Regions from separate parts of the Anaerocolumna chitinilytica genome, predicted to be linked through region 2. Evidence: riboswitches for the same ligand, from Rfam matches in the RefSeq annotation. Region 2 holds a riboswitch; the other holds the start of a gene.
What was found. Region 2 has a riboswitch for FMN ahead of ribD (bifunctional diaminohydroxyphosphoribosylaminopyrimidine deaminase/5-amino-6-(5-phosphoribosylamino)uracil reductase RibD). Riboswitches for the same ligand answer to the same signal wherever they lie in the genome.
Positions count from the first base shown of each region.

Region 1: another riboswitch for FMN. It lies ahead of bsdcttw_RS02195 (ECF transporter S component); the one in region 2 lies ahead of ribD (bifunctional diaminohydroxyphosphoribosylaminopyrimidine deaminase/5-amino-6-(5-phosphoribosylamino)uracil reductase RibD).

Region 1 is NZ_AP023368.1:489,408-492,817, forward strand. It holds gene bsdcttw_RS02185 (LCP family protein) at 1-359, shown strand, start outside; gene bsdcttw_RS02190 (VanZ family protein) at 445-936, shown strand; FMN riboswitch at 981-1,129, shown strand; gene bsdcttw_RS02195 (ECF transporter S component) at 1,323-1,940, shown strand; gene tsaE (tRNA (adenosine(37)-N6)-threonylcarbamoyltransferase complex ATPase subunit type 1 TsaE) at 2,070-2,510, shown strand; gene tsaB (tRNA (adenosine(37)-N6)-threonylcarbamoyltransferase complex dimerization subunit type 1 TsaB) at 2,566-3,273, shown strand; gene rimI (ribosomal protein S18-alanine N-acetyltransferase) at 3,371-3,410, shown strand, end outside.
Region 2 is NZ_AP023368.1:4,176,885-4,180,294, reverse strand. It holds gene bsdcttw_RS18175 (riboflavin synthase) at 1-628, opposite strand, end outside; gene ribD (bifunctional diaminohydroxyphosphoribosylaminopyrimidine deaminase/5-amino-6-(5-phosphoribosylamino)uracil reductase RibD) at 613-1,716, opposite strand; FMN riboswitch at 1,862-1,976, opposite strand; gene bsdcttw_RS18165 (ABC transporter permease) at 2,041-2,847, opposite strand; gene bsdcttw_RS18160 (hypothetical protein) at 2,828-3,001, opposite strand; gene bsdcttw_RS18155 (recombinase family protein) at 3,025-3,410, opposite strand, start outside.

The DNA of each region.
Region 1 (3,410 bases), 1.9 Mb from region 2:
GAAACCGGTATATAGGAACTGATTTTGAGAGAACAGCAAGGCAAAGAAGAGTTTTAAGTGAAGCACTGCAAAAGGTTAAGAAGCTGAATCTGATTCAGTTGAACAGTCTCCTCAATAAATTGCTGCCGCAGATTACTACAAACCTCACAGAAGGTGAGATATTTTCGATGATTCTATCCATTCCCAAATATGCAGGTTATAAAATGGATCAAAGTCATATACCGGTAGATAATTCCTACCAGTTTATGCGCATTAGAGGAATGGATGTTATTACACTGAATTTTGATAAGAACATCAAAGTATTGCAGGAACAGTTATATCCTAATCAGAGCAAACGGGAAGTTACTCTAAACCAGTAATATTTTACAAGGAATAGCATCTTAGTTGACTGAACTCATAAAATGGTATAACATGGTGGAAACAGATTGAGAAGGGATAAGTACTGTGACTAGAAAACGATGGTTAGCCTGGGTTCCGGCAATTCTGATTATGATAATAATTTTTTTATTTTCTTCGGAGAACAGCAATGAGTCCTCCAACTTAAGCGGTTCTTTAACAAAATCCATGGTTGAGGCAGTAATCAATGCAGCTGATTTAACTGTAACTTCGGCGGAGCAGGAGCATATCATAGAGAGTATACATACCCCTGTAAGGAAGGTTGGACATCTATCAGAGTATGCGATGCTTGGTATTACAGTCGCCTTTGCATTAATTTATTGTCATCGGCTGAGAGGGAGAAGGTTGTATCTATTAAGTATCGGCCTTTGCGTCCTTTATGCCTCCAGTGATGAATTCCACCAGTTCTTCACGCCCGGTCGGTCGCCGATGATAACGGATGTAGGAATCGATACATTCGGTGCAATTATTGGAATTCTTCTCTGCGCTCAGATATCTCGTCATATCAACAGGAAGAAGAATGTTAAAAATTACCCTTGACAAAATTCTCAAAGGGTACTATTATAAAGACACAAAAAAATAAGGAAATTCTTCGGGGCAGGGTTAAATTCCCGACCGGCGGTATAGTCCGCGACCTGATACAGGGTAATAAGTGAAGTTAAAACTTACTGGTATCAGTTGATTTGGTGCAATTCCAAAACCGACAGTATAGTCTGGATGTGAGAAGAAACTGATTGCAGAATATGCATTATTGCATGTACGTAAAAAGCCCCGAATTACTATTATTCGGGGCTTTTATTATTTCTGCTGAAAGAATCTGTAGCAGTTACAACGCATAGATTCTCTTGGTCAGGGTGAGAATAACATTTTAAAATGTTTTCCACGCATAAAACCAGGAATTTCCTTCCTAAAAAGGAGAGAATATTATGAAGACATCACAAAACAACACAATGAAGGAAAGCTATGTAAAAAGTTCTGTTTTTAGTACAAGAGCAATGGTTACGATAAGTCTCTTAACAGCTTTATCCTATGTATTAATGTTGCTGGAGTCCCCTCCCTATATCGGTTTTTTAAGACTTGAATTCAGTGATATACCGGCGATATTAGGCGCTTTTTGGTTTGGGCCGGCAGCAGGAATTCTAATAGAATTTCTAAAGAACCTCATAAAAGGAATTACTGCTTCCAATACCATGGGAATCGGTGAACTTGCCAACTTTATTGTAAGTGTTGCATACGTTGTACCTGCAAGCTTACTCTTTCGTAAATTAAAAGGAAAATATAAGTCAGTATTCGCTTTTGGTGCTGCAACCATTTCTATGATGATTGTAGGATTCCTAATGAATTACTTTGTAACCATACCTTTGTATGCCAGAATGTACGGTGGCATCGATAATATTGTAGGCTTGGCTTCTATGGTACCTGGTATTAAGAATATGTTTACCTTAATCTTAATTGGAATCACACCTTTTAATCTGGTAAAAGGTATATTTCTCGGTATTGTAGGTCATATCACTTATGAAATATTAAAAAAAGTAATCCGTTAAAAAAATGACTTTTTAAATCATGCTATATCTGCTATAATTGTCACATACTTCTAATGCAAGCAGTATCGTAAGTTAGCTTACGGTACTTCTTGGCGTTTTAAGAGAATTCACTGAGGACTGTGAGAACTTATGATAATAGAAACCAATAGCAGGGAAGAAACCTTTGAACTTGGGAAGCGTTTGGGAGAGCAGGCAAAGTCAGGAGAAATATATTGTCTGTCCGGAGATTTAGGAACCGGGAAGACAGTATTTACACAAGGCTTTGCAAGAGGTCTTGGAATTACGGAACCGGTAAACAGCCCAACCTTTACGATTGTTTCCGAGTATGAGGAAGGAAGGCTTCCCCTGTATCATTTTGATGTATATCGCATTGAAGATATCGAAGAGATGGAGGAAATAGGGTACGAAGATTATTTCTACGGAGAAGGTGTCTGCCTTGTAGAATGGGCTGAGTTAATTAAAGAATTGCTTCCTGAAACCCTTACCTCTATTACGATAGAAAAGAACACAGCAAAAGGCTTTGATTACCGAAAGATTACGGTCACCGGCGGTAAGCTTATAGAAGAATAAAATAGAATAAGAATTGATAAATTCTTGTAAGCTTGCTGTTTATGAAAGGAGTTACATGAAGATATTAGCACTGGACAGTTCCGGACTTGTTGCTTCTGTGGCTGTGGTAACAGAGGATAAAGTACTGGGAGAATTCACTGTCAACAATAAGAAGACCCATTCTCAGACCCTTCTTCCTATGGTAGATGAGGTTCTTAAAATACTTGATATTGATGTGAAAGAGCTCGATGCAATTGCCGTTGCTGGAGGTCCGGGTTCCTTTACCGGATTGCGTATAGGTGCTTCTACTGCAAAAGGCCTGGCACTGGTTCTGGATATTCCGATAATTAATATACCTACTGTAGATTCCCTTGCATATAATCTGTATGGAACAGACCATTTAATCTGTCCTATGATGGATGCCAGAAGAAACCAGGTCTATACAGGTTTATATGAATGGCAGGAGGGCGAATTTAAAGTGGTTCTGCCGCAGTTTGCCGCAGAGGTAGAAGAATTGGCAGAAAAGCTTAACAGCTATAACCGGGAAATTATATTCCTTGGTGACGGTGTGGAAGCTCAGCTTAGTAAGTTTGCACCTTTACTGAAAGCTCCTTATTCTATTGCTCCTGTTCATCTTTCAAAGCAAAGAGCAGCAGCCCTTGGAGCTTTAGGGGTAGAGTATTACAAAGCCGGTAAGTTGCAAGAGGGAGACAGTTTTGAGCCGGAATATCTTAGAATGTCCCAGGCAGAACGCGAAAGAGCTGAAAAGCAGCAGCAAATTTAATAATGTGTTTATACGGCCTGAGAGAACAATCAATAAGAGATGATAGTTTTTCTCGGGTCCGTTTTGTTATGGTAAATGAAAGGAAAAGAGTGATATAATGAGTATACATCAAATGGTAGTCCGTCCCATGAAGCCAG
Region 2 (3,410 bases):
AAAATCCATTTTCATACAGGAATGTTTCTGTAATACTGCTATTCTTTTGAGTAAATTTTTTGATATACTTACCTACAATATCGTTCTCTATATTTACGATACTTCCTATTTTTTTCTCAGAAAGTATGGTTTCTTTGGCTGTATGGGGAATAACTGATACAAGAAAGCCATCCTGCATAACCTCTGCAACCGTCAGGCTGATTCCGTCTATGGTAATAGAGCCTTTTTCAATGATATACGACATAATTCCAGGAGTGGTTTTCACTGTATACCAAACGGCAATATCGTCATTTTTAATGGAGGTAATCTTACCTGTTCCGTCAATATGTCCGGTAACGATGTGCCCGCCGAATCTTCCGTTTACCGCCAAGGCGCGTTCCAGGTTAACTCTGGTTCCAGCAGTCAGGCTTCCAAGAGAAGAGCGTAAAAGAGTCGCATTCATCACATCAGCGGTAAAAGAAAAGTTCTTGTTATCTGTAACGGTTAAACATACACCATTTGTTGCCACACTGTCACCGGGCTTTAAATCATCAAATATTTTTTTGCCTTCAATGGTTAATACGGCAGATTTGGCGCCTTTTCTTATATTTCTGACAATGCCGGTTTCTTCCACTATTCCTGTAAACATGTATAGTCCACCTCCCCTTCAACTAGAACATCTTCATCAAACCAAGTGAGAGTCCGGTTCTTTAGAGTAAAGCAATTAGTTACTTCCTGAATGCCGGTGCCGCCTATAGGTGATTTTGATTGTTCTCCTCCAAAAAGTTTCGGAGCAATATAACCTTGTACCTTATTTACAATCCTGCTTTTTAGTGCAGAAAAATTCAGAGCAGAACCTCCCTCCAGCAGAATGCTGTCAATACCTCTCTTAGCAAGCTCTGTCATCAAATGCTTTAGGTCGATATAATTTTCATAACGATTGACTAAAAGTATCTCACAGCCATATGTAAGGTAAGGCTTTTGCCTATTGCTGCAGGTACAGGCAGTGGCAATTATGGTTCTTACTTCTTTTGCTGTGGTGATAACGGTAGAATCCAGGGGAGTATTTAAATCCGTATCACAGATGATTCGAATTGGATTTCTTCCACCGGGAATGCGGCAGGTAAGGGAAGGATTGTCAGTAATTACAGTACCCACGCCAACCATAATCGAAGAGTATTTGTTCCGGCTTCTGTGAACATTTTCTCTTGCACTGGAACCTGTAATCCATTTGGAATCTCCGCTTGCTGTTGCTATTTTTCCATCCATTGTCATAGCATATTTCATCACAACATAAGGAGTATGTGTTTGGATATAGTGGAAAAATACCTCATTTAGTTTTTGACATTTATCCTCTGATACACCGGTAATTACTTCAAGACCAGCTTTACGCAAAAGAGCGGCACCTTTTCCGGCTATAAGGGGATTTGGGTCTAGGCAGCCAATGACAACCTTTTTTATTCCGCTTTGCAAAATGGCGTCAGTACATGGGGGTGTCTTTCCATGGTGACAGCAAGGCTCCAAGGTAACATACAAGGTTCCGCCTTCGGGACTCTTAAGACAATCGGCAAGTGCGTTTCTCTCGGCATGCCAGCTGCCGTATTTTTCGTGCCAGCCCTGACCGATAATTTTACCGTCTTTGACTATAACAGCGCCTACATAAGGATTGGGGTTCACATAACCAACGCCTTTTTCTGCCAGTAAAAGAGCGTAATTCATATATTCTTCATCAGACATAGGTACCTCCGATAATAAAAAATGCCTTGAACATATATATTCAAGGCAGGAGCTCCTGATTATTTTCTTTGTAGATAAAAAAACTCTGAAATGAAAAAAATCATTTCAGAGTAATTATACAAAAGAATGCTAATTGCAGCTTTTATAAAATCTTCTTCCATCCAGACTTTACTGTCGGCTTCGGAGTTTCACCGAATCGTACCTTACGGTTTGTGGGCTATACCACCGGTAGGGAATTGCACCCTGCCCTGAAGATGTATATTCAATTGCGTTCATTATAACAGCAGGAATAAAGAATGTCAAACAGTATAATTTGCTTCTTTGCTATTTGTACTTCTTTTCAAAATAAGTGAGCAGCTGATATAGAAAAGTAGCCAGAATACATAGAATAACGATTGACATAATGACATAATCAAGTTTAAACACCTGACTGCCATAGATAATCAGATAACCCAGTCCGGCTTTTGCCGCAAGGAATTCTCCGATAATAACTCCGACCAAGGATAAGCCGATATTAACCTTCATAATGCTGATGATTTGCGGAATATTCCCTGGAATTACGACTTTAAGAAGGATATCTTTTTTGCCGCCTCCCAGTGTTAGTATAAGCTTCTTTTTATCTTCCTCTGTATTGCTGAAATTGGTATGAAGGGTGATAACAGTACTAAATACTGCGACAGAAACGGCTGCAACGATGATAGTCTTGACATTATTTCCAAGCCATACAATAAAAACCGGAGCCAGAGCGGATTTTGGAAGACTGTTTAATACTACCAGATAAGGCTCCAGGACTTTGGCAAGTTTTTCATTCCACCAAAGCAGTACAGCCATAGCTATACCAAAAATATTTACAATGGCAAAGCTGACAAAAGTTTCAAGCAAAGTAATACCAGTATGATAAAAGATACTGCCATCAGCTGCCATATCAAGAAAAGTCCCTGCCACCCTGGAGGGACTGCTGAATATAAAGGAGTCTACCAAGCCAATGCGGGTAGAAACTTCCCATAAAGCCAGAAAGCTTATAATTATGACAAACTGCATGATTCGTATGAAGCATTTCTTTTTATAATAATTTTTTAAATAAACCTGGTGGGCAGGGGAGTAATTGGTGTTAGCTGTTGACTTTGCCATGGCTTAACTCCTTCCAGATTAGATTAAAATAATCTTTGAATTCCGGAGCACTTCTGGCTTTGAAAGGGGTACGTTCATCCAGGGATAGATTTACATCTATCTCGCATTTGATAGTGCCCGGCCGGCTGCTTAGAACGATAATACGGTCAGCCATAGAGACAGCTTCACCTATGAATACTAAAATGCTCCGTTTGATGTACGGAAGTTTAAATACGCTGCATTTCCATCCCATTCTATGGAGTCAATCAGTGCATTTACCAAGGTCTTCTTGGTTTGGATATCTGCGTTCTTAATGATGTATGCTAAATCATTTGGATTTTTTTGGTGAAGGTTAGGAACTGATGCAGGCCAAGTTAATCCTTCAGAAGACTTTGACAGCATAGTTAGCTGATTACTTACATCATTTATCTTTCGATCTAATTCCAACAGCTTAGGGAGCAGATACTTTTCTAATAGCGGGGAGGGATTTCTGGATAACTGGTTTATAAGTTGATCTATCTCGTTTTGATAAGAGGCCTTTTCCTTTTCCAAAGTTTTTTGTATTGAAATGTCTGGATCTGCTT